2 linked regions of the Tardiphaga sp. 709 genome follow. The protein of the gene in region 2 interacts with the protein of the main gene of each other region in a pairwise test. Links are inferred from orthologs where the notes say so. Each region holds a gene or a part of one and is shown on either strand. Other genes may lie near its edges.

Region 1 (5,998 bases), 1.3 Mb from region 2 along the record:
ACCGTCTTGGCAACGCGAAAACTCTGTCAAAATGATGAAATCCTTGAGAGGTTCGCGCCGTTGACAACCCCCCATACGGGCCATATCTCTCCCCGACCGGGCCGGTGGCGAAGGCGCGATTTCGGCCGCGCCGTGGTCATTGAACCCCTGATTGCCCTGCTCCCACTCATCTCCCGGGGTCTTGCTTTTTTGGCGCTCCGCACCGGGGTCCAGACAGCAATCCGCCACAGACTTTGGATATGACGAGGCTGGGCGACCGCTGCACCATTCCACGGCCTTCGGGCCGCATTGCTAAAGACAGGATTTCGTGATGATCGGCGCGCTCGCCCGCAAGTTCTTCGGCTCTGCCAACGACCGCCGCGTCAAGGGATATCAATCGCGTGTTGCCGCGATCAACGCGCTGGAACCTGAGGTCGCAGCGCTGTCGGACGATGCGCTCAAAGCGCGTACCGCCGAGTTCAAGGCACAGTTAGAGGCCGGCAAGACTCTCGACGATCTCCTCGTTCCCGCTTTCGCCACCGTCCGCGAAGCCGCCAAGCGCACCCTCGGCCAGCGTCACTTCGACGTGCAGCTGATCGGCGGCATGGTGCTGCATGAGGGCGACATCGCCGAGATGAAGACCGGCGAAGGCAAGACGCTGGTCGCCACCCTCGCCGTCTATCTGAACGCGCTCGCCGGCCAGGGCGTGCATGTCGTGACCGTCAACGACTACCTCGCCAAGCGCGACAGCGGCTGGATGGGTCAGATCTACTCGTTCCTGGGCCTCACCACCGGCGTGATCGTTCACGGCCTCGACGATGCCGAGCGCCAGGCGGCATATGCCTGCGACATCACCTACGGCACCAACAACGAATACGGCTTCGATTATCTGCGCGACAACATGAAGTACCGGCTGGAGGACATGGTCCAGCGCAAGCACTTCTATGCCATCGTCGACGAAGTCGATTCCATCCTGATCGACGAAGCGCGCACGCCATTGATCATTTCCGGCCCGCTCGACGATCGCTCGGAATTCTACAACACCATCGACACCTTCCTGCCCAAGCTTGAAAAGGTCATCGACTTCGAGGTCGACGAGAAGCAGCGCACCGTGACGCTGACCGAAGCCGGCATGGAGAAGATCGAAACGCTGCTGCGCGATGCCGGCCAGCTCAAGGGCGAGACGCTGTATGACGTCGAGAACGTCTCCGTCGTGCATCACATCAATCAGGCGCTGCGCGCCCACTCGCTGTTCAACCGCGACAAGGACTACATCGTCCGCGACGACGAAGTGATCATCATCGACGAGTTCACCGGCCGCATGATGCAGGGCCGCCGTTATTCGGAGGGCCTGCACCAGGCACTGGAAGCCAAGGAACACGTCACCGTCCAGCCGGAAAACCAGACGCTGGCCTCGATCACGTTCCAGAACTACTTCCGCATGTACAAGAAGCTGGCCGGCATGACCGGCACGGCGCTGACCGAAGCGGACGAACTGTTCGACATCTACAAGCTCGAAGTCGTCGAAGTGCCCACCAATGTCGGCATCGGCCGCATGGACGAGGACGACGAGGTCTATCGCACCCAGGACGAGAAGCACGCCGCCATCCTCGCCGAGATCGAGCGCGCCAATGCGCGGATGCAGCCGGTGCTGGTCGGCACCGCGTCGATCGAAAAATCGGAAGTCCTTGGCGAGTATCTGCTCAAGAACGGCTACAAGCTGATCGACTTCACCAAGCCGAAGGCGATGGACAAGCTCTACGCGGCCGCGCGTTCCGGCAAGCCGGCGAAACTGTTCGCGGTGCTGAATGCGCGCTTCCACGAGCAGGAGGCCTATATCGTCGCCGAAGCCGGCGTCCCCGGCGCCATCACCATCGCCACCAACATGGCCGGCCGCGGCACCGACATCAAACTCGGCGGCTCGGTCGAGATGCGCGCGCAGATCGAGACGGCCGAGATCGCCGACGAGGCCGAGAAGGCCGCCAAAATCGCCGAGATCAAGGCCGAGATCGAACGTTTCCGCGAGATCGTGCTGAGCGCCAAGGAAGTGGTCGAGATCGAGCCGGCCAAGGGCAGCAAGCCGGCCAAGACCGTCGAGAAGCCCGGCGGCCTCTACATCATGGGCTCCGAGCGCCATGAGTCACGCCGCATCGACAACCAGCTCCGCGGCCGCTCCGGCCGTCAGGGTGACCCCGGCCGCTCAAAGTTCTTCCTGTCGCTGGAAGACGACCTGATGCGCATCTTCGGCTCGGATCGTCTCGATACGATGCTGACGCGCCTCGGCCTGAAGGAAGGCGAAGCGATCATCCACCCGTGGATCAACAAGGCGCTCGAGAAGGCCCAGCAGAAGGTCGAAGCGCGCAACTTCGACATCCGCAAGAACCTGCTCAAATATGACGACGTGCAGAACGACCAGCGCAAGGTTATCTTCGAGCAGCGCGTCGATCTGATGCAGAACGACAGCGTCGCCGAGACCGTCAATGATATGCGCCGCGCCTTCGTCGAGGACCTCGTTACCAAACACGTGCCGGAGAACCAGTATGCCGAGCAGTGGGACGTGGCCGGCCTGAAGGAAGAGCTCAAACGCGTGCTCGACCTCGATCTTCCGGTGGACGAATGGGCCAAGGAAGAAGGCATTGCCGACGAGGAGCTGCTCAACCGTATCGAGCAGAAGGCCGACGAGCATATGGCCGCGAAGGTCGCCCAGTGGGGCCCCGACGTGATGCGCTACGTCGAGAAGACGATCCTGCTGCAGACGCTGGATCATCTGTGGCGCGAGCATCTGGTGATGCTAGATCACCTGCGTCAGGTCATCGGCCTGCGCGGCTATGGCCAGCGCGATCCGCTGCAGGAATACAAGGCGGAAGCCTTCAACCTGTTCGAGGCCATGATCTCCAATCTGCGCGAGGCCGTCACCGCGCAATTGATGCGCGTCGAGATCGTGCCGCCGGACGTGCAGCCCGAACTGCCTGTCATGGAAGCCCACAAGCTCGACTACAACACCGGCGAGGACGAAATGGCCTTCGCCAATGCGGCGTTGGCACCGATGGGCCAGCAGCAGCCCGCCGTCGCCCGCGATCCGAACAACCAGGACACCTGGGGCAAGGTCGGCCGCAACGAGGATTGCCCCTGCGGCTCCGGCAAGAAGTTCAAGCACTGTCACGGGCGGTATGCGTGAGGCGACCACCGGGTAAATCGCGAAGCCCTCTGAAATCCCTCCCCGTTCGGGAGGGATTTTTCTTTGAGCTGTTGGTTCCACACAGCCAAGCACTGCGACTGCAGGAGCTCGATGGCGTGCGACTGGTGAGTATCGTCAAACGCGTCAGCGACCACGGCGCCAATCACACGTGACGATATGTCTGCAGGGAGAGCGACGCGCGCCTAGCGCATCGCCGAGAAGCGGTCCGAAAAGGAATTCGCCGAGACCACCGGAGCTGCGCCAGACAGCACCGCGCCGGTGCCGCCGCCGGAAGCCGGAGCGGATGGTTCGGCCGACAGCGTCGGCTTAAGCGGCGGGCGCGCGGTGGCGACGAGCGGTGCGGGTGCAGCGGCCGGCTTCGCTGCAGCTACAGAAGCAGGCGTCGCAGGAGCAGGCGATGGACCAGCCTTGCTGGCGACGGCCTTCGGCTTCGCGGCCGGTGTCGGCACGGGAACGGCTGGCGCCGTAGTTGCGGTCGCGGTCGTTTCCGAGCCGCCGATACCGACCTTCTTGGCGAGATTGCTGAAGAAGCCACCATCCGACGAGGCCGACGCAACACGCGTGGAGGGCACGGCGACGACGGGTTCTTCCGATGCTGCGAACAGCGACGCCGAATAGGAGGTTGTCGCTGCAGCGGTAGCCTTCGGCGGATTGACGTGCGGCGGAATGGTGCCCGGCGCGCGCGAATAGGCAGCGGTCTGCACGCCCGGCGGCTCCGGATCCGACAGGCCGGTGGCGCCATCGGGCAGCTTAGAAGCAAAGACGCGATTCATGCCGCCGTCGATATCGGGACGGCGCTGTGCGACCGGCGTGCCCTTGGCAACCAGTTCGGCAATCTTCGCATCATCCTGTGCCTGCTTGGCACTGACGGCATCGGCGATCTCGGACGGGATCTGGTAGACCGGGCACTTGGCCGAGGCATTGAACACCAGCGGCTTGGTGGATCCTGCAGGCGCGGCCGGATCGAACACATACTTGTTCTCGCAGAACTCGACCTTCGGCTCCTGCCGCGTCACTTCGAAATGATCATAGCCCTGCTTGATCATCTTCCAGAACGGCATGTTCGGGTTGTTGCGATGCTTAGCCATGTTGACCGGCGTCATCTTGAACGGAAACGCGGCGAACTGGAACGAACGCTGCCCGCCGAAGAAGGATTCACGACCCAGCGAATAGATCTCGGCGATCTGTTCGTCGGTCATGGCAAAACAGCCGCGCGACGAGCAATCGCCATGCACCATCAACTGCGAACCGGTGCGTCCCAGCGACTTGTCGAAGGCGTTGGGGAAACCGGTATTGAACGAGAGATAGTAGGACGAGCGCGGATTCATCTGCGCCGGCGTGATCGAATAAAAACCTTCCGGTGCCTGACGATCGCCTTCCTTGACCTTCGGACCGAGATCGCCGGACCAGCGGCAGATCGGATAGGTCTTCAGCAGCGCGAACTGGCCGGAGCGATTCTGCTTCCAGACTTCGAGTTCGGCTTCCTGCTTGAACACACGGACCAGCATCGGCGACTGCAGGTCCATGTCCTTTTCAGTCATCTCGGCGACGAGCTTGGGCGGAACGGGCTGGTTGGCCTTCGCGTTGCTGGCGAGCGACATGTCTTCGCCGTTGCAGCCGGCCAGCACCACGCCTGTCGCAAGTACGACCGACGTCAGCAGCGCGCGAACAAGCGAGCGATGTTTCAAAGCCAAGCTCCGCAGCCGACAGGACGTCGACACCCCAAGGAATAAAGACAAATGAGCCCTTATTCGTACGCAAATATTAGCCTTAAGGCCCCTTGCTCGCAAGGCAACTGGCCGTGAGCAACAGGTTCCGTTCCGGCGATGGTCAACAGAGATTGAAGATCTCAGGCCGGGCGGAATTGCGGCGGTATCTGGCGGGAAGGCGAATTAAGCAGGCGGTGGTGGGTTATGCTTAATAGTTTGGCAGCACTCTCGACTTTCATGGCCGGGCTTGTTCCGGCCACCCACGTCTTTGTTCACTCGCCGCCAAAGACGTGGATGCCCGACACATCCAGCGAAGCTTGCTCCGTGCTGGCCGGGCATGACGAACATTGGCAATCGCGTGGACGATCTCGGAGTGCCTTACGAGCCCCGGACCACGGTCTTCAAGTAGTTGTAAGCCTTGATGATTTCGATCAACCGGTCCTCGGTGGAGCGGTCGCCGCCATTGGCGTCGGGGTGATGCTGCTTCACTAGCGCCTTGTACTGCGCCTTGACGTCGTCGAGCGTGGCACTGGGGCCGAGACCCATGACCTGCAGCGCCTTGCGCTCGGCATTGAAGATCTTGCGGGTCTCTTCCTTGATCGGCTGCTGCGGCTTGCGGGCCCGGCCGCGGCCCATGCCCATACCGTTCATCTCGTTGAACATGGCGAAGGGATCGATCGCGCCGTCGAGGTCGGGCTGCGCCTTAGCTTTGTCCGGAGAGCCGTTGGCACCCATCTTCCAGGTCGGACGATGGCCGGTCAGCGCGTCTTTCTGGTACTTGGCGACCGCGTCCGGGGCCATGCCCTGGAAGAAGTTGTAGCCCTGATTGTATTCGCGGACGTGGTTCAGGCAGAAGTGCCAGTATTCCTTGTCCTGCGCGCGGCCCTTGGGGGCGCGGTGCGGACCCTTGTTCTTGCACTCGGGCCATTCGCACATAATAGCTTCCTCGCGCGCAGCGGCCTGCTGCTTCGCGCTCAGCTTGTTCGGCTTGATACGGATGCTGTCGAAGAATTTGGATGAGTCGATGGGCATGGCTGACTATGACAACGCAATGCAAAAAGCTTCAAGTCTTGACATTCGGATTACCTCATTCGGCGCCTGCGCCGCACCA
Region 2 (8,099 bases):
CGATGTGTAAGGCGGGATCGCATAGATCCGCTTCTCGCGGCCGGCGCCGAACAGCTGCAGTGCCGCGCAATTGTCCATCTTCGGATTGTCGAATTTCGGCGTCGGCGACGGATCCATCACATAGCGCGCATTGACCTTCACCGGATAGGCATAGGACGTCGCGATATGGCCGAAGCGCGCGATGTCCTCATAGAGCTTCACATGCATCAAGCCGTATTCGGCGAGCGCATGCATGCGCCGTGTTTCGGTCTCGCGCGGCTCGAGATAACGCAGCGGCTCCGGGATCGGCACCTGATAGACCAGCACCTGATGCGCCTGCAGCGTCGCTTCGGGAATGCGGTGCCGGGTCTGGATCACCGTCGCATCGCCCGTGCTCGTGGTCACCGCAACGCCGGCAGTTTTCTCGAAGAACTTGCGGATCGAGATCGCATTGGTCGTATCGTCGGAGCCCTGATCGATCACCTTGAGCTTGTCGATGGGGCCGAGGATCGCCGCCGTGACCTGCACGCCGCCGGTGCCCCAACCGTAAGGCATCGGCATTTCCCGGCTGGCGAACGGCACCTGATAGCCGGGGATCGCAATGGCCTTGAGAATGGCGCGGCGGATCATCCGCTTGGTCTGCTCGTCGAGATAAGCGAAATTATATGTCGGCGCGTTCATTCCGCAGCCTCCTGAAGAGCAACTGGCGTCTCGTTGGCGTCGGCGAATTCCTTGCGCAGCTTGCGGAGTAGGCCGAGCTCGGACTGGAAGTCGACGTAATGCGGCAGCTTCAGATGCTCGACGAAGCCGGTCGCCTGCACATTGTCGGAATGCGACATGACGAATTCCTCGTCCTGTGCTGGCGCCTTGATGTCCTCGCCAAGCTCGCGCGCGCGCAGCGTGCGGTCGACCAGTGCCATCGACATCACCTTGCGTTCGCTCTGGCCGAAAGCGAGGCCATAGCCGCGCGTGAAACACGGCGCCTCGGTATCCGAGCCCTTGAACTGATTGACCATCTGGCATTCGGTCAGCGTGATCGATCCCAGCGGCACCGCGAAGCCAACATCCTCGGCCATGAATTCAACCTCGACCTCGCCGAGGCGGATTTCACCTGCGAAAGGATGGTTGCGGCCATAGCCGCGCTGCGATGAATAGCCGAGCGACAGAAGAAAGCCTTCATCGGCCCGCGCGAGATTCTGCAAGCGCAGATCACGGTCTGCCGGGAAGCTCAGCGCGTCGCGCGTGAGATCGCCGACAGGCTTTTCGGGATCTTCTGCGGGCGAGGCTTCGATCAGGCCGTCGCGGCCAAGAATATCGGTGACGCGCGGCATCACGCCCGGCTCTGCATCGGTCATGACGGGCTGATCGGGCGAGGATTCGCCGGTCAGCACCGGATCGAGCAAACGATGCGTATAGTCGAAGGTCGGGCCAAGCACCTGGCCGCCCGGCATGTCCTTGAAGGTCGAGGAGACGCGGCGACGCACCTGCATCTGCGACGTATCGACGGGCTCACTCGAACCGAACCGCGGCAGCGTCGCGCGGAAGGCGCGCAGCAGGAAGATCGCCTCGATCATGTCACCGCGTGCCTGCTTGATGGCCAGCGCCGCGAGCTCGCGGTCATAGAGCGAGCCTTCGGTCATCACGCGATCGACGGCGAGACCGAGCTGATTGGAGATCTGCGCCAGCGATATTTCCGGCACGTCGCGATCGCCGCGGCGTTCATGAGCCAGCAGACGATGCGCATTCTCGATGGCGCGTTCGCCACCCTTGACGGCGACATACATGCTCAGCCCTCCTTCGCGACAAGACGCGTGGTACGCGGTAGCGCGACAATGGATTCGCCGGACACCAGCACGAGGTCGATGCCGCGGGGAAACAGCGAGGCATTCAGCGCAAGGCGATCTAGCAGATCCGGCACGCCGATCGCAGCACGCAGGATTGTGGCACCATCGATACCGGGGCCGCGCAGCTCATAGGCAGGGCCTTCAGTCAGGCTCGCCACCTGCAGAATGATCGTGGTGGAGCGATCCGGATATTCGCCGGTGCCGAAGGCGAAGTGCTCGAAGGACGGCAGCGCGGCAGCATCAGCCACCACGGCGAAGGCACACACGGCGGGATCGGCGATGACCGGCGCGCTGGTGTGAAACTTGATCCACTTGGCAACATCCATCGTCGCCGCCAACTTGCTATCGAGCCACACCGGCGTGTCCTGATCGAACAGCGTGAGCGCGATAGCGGCCGCGCCGCGCATCATCGGCGCAGGTACGCCCGAAACAGCCTGAATCCGCTGCACGGTGCCGGGACGCGCCATCGCGTCCATCACCGAACGGAAGGTCGATTGCGCTGCAAGCACCTTGTCCGCGAAACCGGCCGGCATTTCCGCAACTGTCGTCATGATCAGCCCTCCCCGCGCACGAGCGTGTAGAAATCCACTTTGGTCGCCGCCGTCTCTGCGGCCTTCCGCCTGATATCGGCAACGACACGCGCGCGCAGCGGCGTCAGCACCTGGGCTTCGACAGCATCTGAAAATTCAACGGTCTGAATGAGTGCGTCGCAGAGCGCGATTAGCTGCGCCTTCGCGCCGTCACGGCCGAGTGTGTAACCGAAGCCAACCTCGCCTGATGCCAACCGTACAGCGGCACGCGACACGGTCGCCTCGCCCAGATTGAATGGCGCGCCATCGCCGCCGATCCGGCCACGCAGCATCACCAGGCCGTTTTCCGGCTGACGCAGATGCTCATGGGCGGGAACAGCCACAGCATCGAGATATCCGGCGATATCCGCCGTCGCGGAGTGCCCAAGCACCCCCATCGCCTCACGGCGCCGGGCCTGCTGGTGGTTCGGGGAGGATGAAGTCATGTCACCGCCGCTCAACAAGTTGTATGATTTACTAGACAACTTTATAGACGGAGGCAATGACCGTTTCGTGACAGCGGCACGATTTTTCGCTAATGCGTGGTCGACATCATTCCGGGACCGATTTTGTGACCATTCAGGACAAGCCAACAGGCGTTGCATTGTGGCGGCACGTCGCCGACGGCATCGAGCGCGGCATTGCCGATGGTCGCTATGGCGCTGGCGAAAAGCTGCCCGGCGAGACCGAACTGGCTGACATCTACCGCGTCAATCGCCATACCGTGCGCCGTGCCCTCGCAACCCTGGCCGAACGCGGCTTGGTACGCGCCGAGCGCGGCAGCGGCACCTATGTGGAATCGCCAAAGCTTGCATATCCCCTGCGGTCACGCACGCGCTTCTCGGAAATTGCCGGTGCCGGCGGACGCGAGCCGCAGGCGCAATTGATTGGAGCCTGGGACGATGTGGCAACGCGCGATCTCGCCAGGCAGCTTGGCCTCAAAGCCGGCGCTCCGCTGATCCGCATCGAGGCGCTGCGCCTCGCTGACAAGACACCGATCTGCGTCGGCACCAACTGGCTTTCGGCCGAACGGTTTCCCGATTTCGGCAAAGTCTATGAGCGCGTGCGCTCGATGACCAAGGCGCTGGCGCATTACGGTTTCAAGGACTATCGCCGCGCCTCGACGAAGGTGACCGCGGGGATCATCGACGCGACCGATGCGACACGGCTTGGTGTCGCGCTCGGGCGTCCGATTTTGATTGTCGATTCCATCGATGTGGATGCCGACGGCACGCCGCTGAGCGCCACGCATTCACGTTTCGTCGCCGAGCGCGTCGAATTCGTGGTCGATAGCGGTTCGCTTTAGTTAGAACGGGTCGGTGCCGAGACCCGGCACATCGGCCGGGCGCGGCCCTGGCGCCGGCCACAGGAAACGGCGGTCCTTCTCGGCAATGGCCACATCGTTGATGCTCGCCTCACGGCGGCGCATGAGACCGGCCTCGTCAAACTCCCACTGCTCGTTACCGTAGGAGCGATGCCAGTTGCCGGCGTCGTCGTGCCATTCATATTGAAAGCGCACGGCAATGTGATTGCCGTCGAACGCCCACAGATCCTTGATCAGCCGATACTCGTGCTCCTTCGCCCATTTACGGGTGAGGAATTCGACGATCGCCGGGCGCCCCTGAAAGAACTCGCCGCGATTGCGCCAGGTCGAGTCCTCGGTATAGGCGAGCGACACTTTCACCGGATCGCGTGAATTCCAGGCGTCCTCGGCCATGCGGGCCTTCTGGGCGGCGGTTTCTCGGGTGAAGGGCGGAAACGGTGGACGCGACATGGGACCCTCGGCTTTGCGATATGCCGGGATTGTAGCCCTGCCGCATGCGGAGTCGATGCCATTCCGCCTATTGGGCGATTGCTAAATCTGATCGGCCTTCATGGCGATCCGCAGCGCTTTCGGGATCGGCTTGGCGCGGCCGCCAGACACGAAGGCCACCTTGACCTTGGCCTCAAGCAGCAACTCATCGCCGCGGCGCACTTCCTGACCCAGCATGATCGAGGCGCCCCTCACCTCCTGTGGAACCGTGACGACGTCAAGCAGATCGTCCAGGACTGCCGGTTTTAGAAAATCAATCTTCATCGAACGAACAACGAAGGCAAAGCCGGGCGCATCCTCTCGCGCTTCTTTCAGCAGCTCTTGTTGACTCGTTCCGAGCAAACGCAAGTAGTTCGTTCTGCCGCGTTCCATGAAGCGCAAAAAATTCGCGTGATAAACAATCTGGCCGGAGTCAGTATCTTCGAAATAAACGCGAACCCGCATATGATGACGACCGTCGCGAATTTCGCCATCAAGAGAGGCTGTCACAGGGAGATTCCTCTTATCAATCACACTTCGGAGAGTAACCGTCTTGCACAGAGGCACCCTCCCCAGCAAGTGCCAATCGCTTTGGGCTTGAACCTTGCTTGGGATGCACCTGGAATCTTGGTTGCGGGACGCGCATCTCTTTGTCGAATGACAATTAGCCGGCGTTGGTCAGTGTCCGGCCGATTCCCGGCTCATTTTCTCCAAAAGACCGCGCATCGCGTCGATCTGCAGACCGAAGCCTGCCCAATCCCCAGACCTCAACAGCTTCATTGCCTCGTTATAGCGATCAAGCGCCTCTTGCGCCCTGTTTTCCGCAGGGCTCGCACGTGGCATTTCCGTCGCAGCACTCAGCGATGTCGGCGACGCGTTAGTTTCGATGAAAAGCGCGGACAAGGCCTCGGCAAGCGTCTCTTTCATGACGACATGCTCGCCGTAGGCGGCGATCACGCGCTTGAGCTCCGGCAAGTGTCCGTGGACCGCGCGCAGGTACAGCGGCGACACGTACAGGATCGAATTCTCGATCGGGATCACCAGCAGGTTTCCGCGGATCACCCGTGAACCCATCTGGTTCCACAACGATATTTGCTGGGAGATCTCCGTGTTCTGATGAATGCGCGCCTCGATCTGGAACGGTCCGTAGACGAGCTTCTCCTTGGGAAATTCGTAGACGATCAATTTTCCATAGTCTGGAGCGTCGCAGCGCGCTGCCAGCCATGCGATCATATTGTCGCGTCGGCTTGGCACCATGGGGATCATGATAAAGAACTCGGCTTGGGTTTCTCCGGGCAGCCGCATCACAATGTAGTAAGGGACCATCGGCGCGACGCCGTCGCCGGCCGGCTGGCGCGGAAACTGCCAAAGATCCTCTCGGTTATAGAAAACGTCGGCAGATGCCATGTGATAGGTCTGGTAAAGCTGCGCCTGAATTAGGAAGAGGTCCTCGGGATAGCGAATGTGCTTTTGCAGATCGGACGGCATTGCCGCAAACGGCTTGAATAGCCCCGGAAAGATCTCGCTGGTAGGTGGCCACGATCGGGTCCGCCTGATCCATCAGATAAAAGTCGACACTGCCGTTATAGGCGTCGACGACGGCCTTCACGGAATTGCGGATGTAGTTCAGATTGCGGCCGGGCGCAGGCTGAGCTGAGGGGAAATAGTCGCTGGTTGTATAGGCGTCCTGGATCCAGAACATCCGCCCCTCGCTGACGACCAGGTAGGGATCGTGGTCGAGGCTGAGGAACGGGGCGATCATGCGTAGCCGTTCCCCGATATTGCGCCGGATCATAATCCGGCTGTCGTCGGTGATGTAGCTGGAGAGCAGCAGGTTCATATCGTTGAAGTGGTGAGCGAAGATGATTTTTCGCAACATCCCCGTCAGCGGTATGCCACCGGCACCGTCGTAGGCCGCGTATACGTTTTCACTCCCCTTCGGATAGTCGAATTCCGGCGTGGTCGTCCTGACGACAACGTAGTTGCTCTCCTCTTGTCCATAATAAATGCGCGGTTCGCGGATTTCGGGGCCGCCATCCGCAACGGGAGGAATATCCCGCAGGTAAAGCAGTGGAAGCCCTTCAGCGCTCTTGTGCATTACCGGGCTCATCACCGCTCCATTGCCGTGGGTGAACAGCAGGTGGAGGTTGACCCACGTCTGGGCGTTCGGCGGCAGCAGTGAGGATCTGAGCTCGCGCGCCGACAGCATCACGCTCTGGTAGGTGCCGCGAAGCCAGTAGCGGTCGACATCCAGGTCGCTTAATTTGTAGTAGGTGCGTATCTCCTGTAGCTGGGCGTAGGTATCCGCCAGCGGCTGCCCGTCCCACAATCTGATGTTCTCGATGGTCGCCTTGTTGGCTTCGAGTGTCGCGAAGGTAAGGTCCTGTTCGGCAGGAAAGGGCTTGGCGGCGATCCGGTCGAGATTATAGGCTTCCCTGGTCAGGCGGATGCTGCGTTCGATGTAGGGCCGTTCCAGTTCCAGTTCGTTCGGTTTCACGTAGAAGCGCTGAAATAATGTCGGGATCACGCCGGACAGCAGGAAAGCGCCGCCGAAGACGAGTAACATCGCGGCAGTGGGGAGTCGGTAGGTCCGCGCCCACAGGTTCGCCCACGCGGCGCATGCCGCGACGATCGAAAGCCCGATCAGCAACCGGAGAACGGGCAGTTGCACCTGGATATCGGTGTAGCTCGCGCCAACCACTACGCCATTGTCTCCGTAGAGCAGCAAATAGCGGTCGAGCCCGTAGGACCATGCCTTCACCGCAAAGAGCAAGCCGAGCAGCGCCGAGCCGTGAGCAACCGCTATCGGTGATATCGACCACCGCTGGACGTGGTATTCGATCTGACCATGCATCCAATAGATCACTGCGGCGAAAAGCGCGCTCATGAACAGCGTTAGCAATGCCCAATTCCTGATGGCGATATAGGCGGGCAGAGAAAACAGATAGAAACCAATATCCTTGTCATACAGCGGATCGTTCGCGCCATATGGCACGTGATAGAGGAACTGCAGAATGATGTTCCAGTTGCCGACCTCCCCCCATGCGACAAGCAGAGCGAGGAGTCCGGCGCCGCCAGCGATGGCGAGGCGCCATGGCAACCGATCGCGTATGAACTCGAACGGATCGGGCGGCACCGCAGTGGCCGCGAGTTTCCAGTCGAAGCCGACGGGAAGCCGGCCTCGCCGCCGTCGGGCAAGAAAAAGTGCCAGCCGGGCGTTCGCCCACATGATGACGGCAGTTGCCGCAAAGACGACGGAAAAGACTGCGGCTTTCGCGCCGATCGATGTCCAAAAAACCTGCGAATAGCCGACCGCGGAGAACCACATCCAGTCGACCAGGAACTCGCCGACAATCGCGAAAAGGATCAGGCAAATTCCGGAGAAGATGGCAGTCACAATCACCCCGACCACGGCGTTTCGCCCTGGCGTCTTCCGTTCGGGCCCGGTAATCCCGATCGTCATGAACGGATTATAGCAGAAGGAGAGAGGTGGCGGTGCCTGTCTTGAGCGCTCGCACCTGTTTTTTCTGCGTCGGCCTTCCTACATCAGAACTGAGGTGCGCATCGCCTTACGCGCGCCCAATCGGGAGAGCGCGCGCCATGAGCGGTGATCTCACGATGTAGTTGTGCTTGTGCGCCCTCACCAACGGTCGGGATGGCATGCCGAACCGACGCGAGGGAGGAACGCGGCAGGAGCGCTTGTCATGACTGATTTCGCCGGTCTCGAAGCCCGTTTTGGCGCAGGAAACTATGCACCGTTGCCGGTCACGATCGTCCGCGGGGCTGGAGTCTACGTGTGGGACGAAGCTGGCAGACGCTACATCGACATGATGGGCGCATATTCGGCGGCAAGCTTCGGCCATTGCCATCCGCGCCTCGTCAAAGCGCTGACAGAACAGGCACAGCGCCTGGATA

What was found. The genes of interacting proteins can lie anywhere in the genome.
Region 1: the proteins of ybgC (region 2) and secA interact in binary tests that used the Escherichia coli proteins (3 or more experiments, as listed by UniProt). The link is inferred for Tardiphaga sp. 709 from one-to-one orthologs.

Annotation. Positions count from the first base shown.
Region 1 is NZ_CP135529.1:3,153,569-3,159,566, forward strand. The notes cover bases 1-3,357. They hold secA (preprotein translocase subunit SecA), read left to right. Parts: upstream 1-310; coding sequence 311-3,157; downstream 3,158-3,357. Also shown: RSO67_RS15470 (murein L,D-transpeptidase family protein), read right to left, coding at 3,361-4,866; RSO67_RS15475 (J domain-containing protein), read right to left, coding at 5,266-5,919. UniProt on the Escherichia coli protein: Required for protein export, interacts with the SecYEG preprotein conducting channel.
Region 2 is NZ_CP135529.1:1,839,334-1,847,432, forward strand. Bases 2,972-5,786 are described here. They hold ybgC (tol-pal system-associated acyl-CoA thioesterase), read right to left. Parts: upstream 4,695-5,786; coding sequence 4,248-4,694; downstream 2,972-4,247. Other genes in these bases: phnF (phosphonate metabolism transcriptional regulator PhnF), read left to right, coding at 2,972-3,698; RSO67_RS09275 (nuclear transport factor 2 family protein), read right to left, coding at 3,699-4,166; RSO67_RS09285 (UPF0182 family protein), read right to left, coding at 4,863-5,672; RSO67_RS09290 (UPF0182 family protein), read right to left, coding at 5,566-5,786. Also shown: RSO67_RS09250 (alpha-D-ribose 1-methylphosphonate 5-phosphate C-P-lyase PhnJ), read right to left, coding at 1-660; RSO67_RS09255 (carbon-phosphorus lyase complex subunit PhnI), read right to left, coding at 657-1,763; phosphonate C-P lyase system protein PhnH, read right to left, coding at 1,766-2,374; phosphonate C-P lyase system protein PhnG, read right to left, coding at 2,377-2,838; more of phnF, read left to right, coding at 2,964-2,971; more of RSO67_RS09290, read right to left, coding at 5,787-7,647; rocD (ornithine--oxo-acid transaminase), read left to right, coding at 7,889-8,099.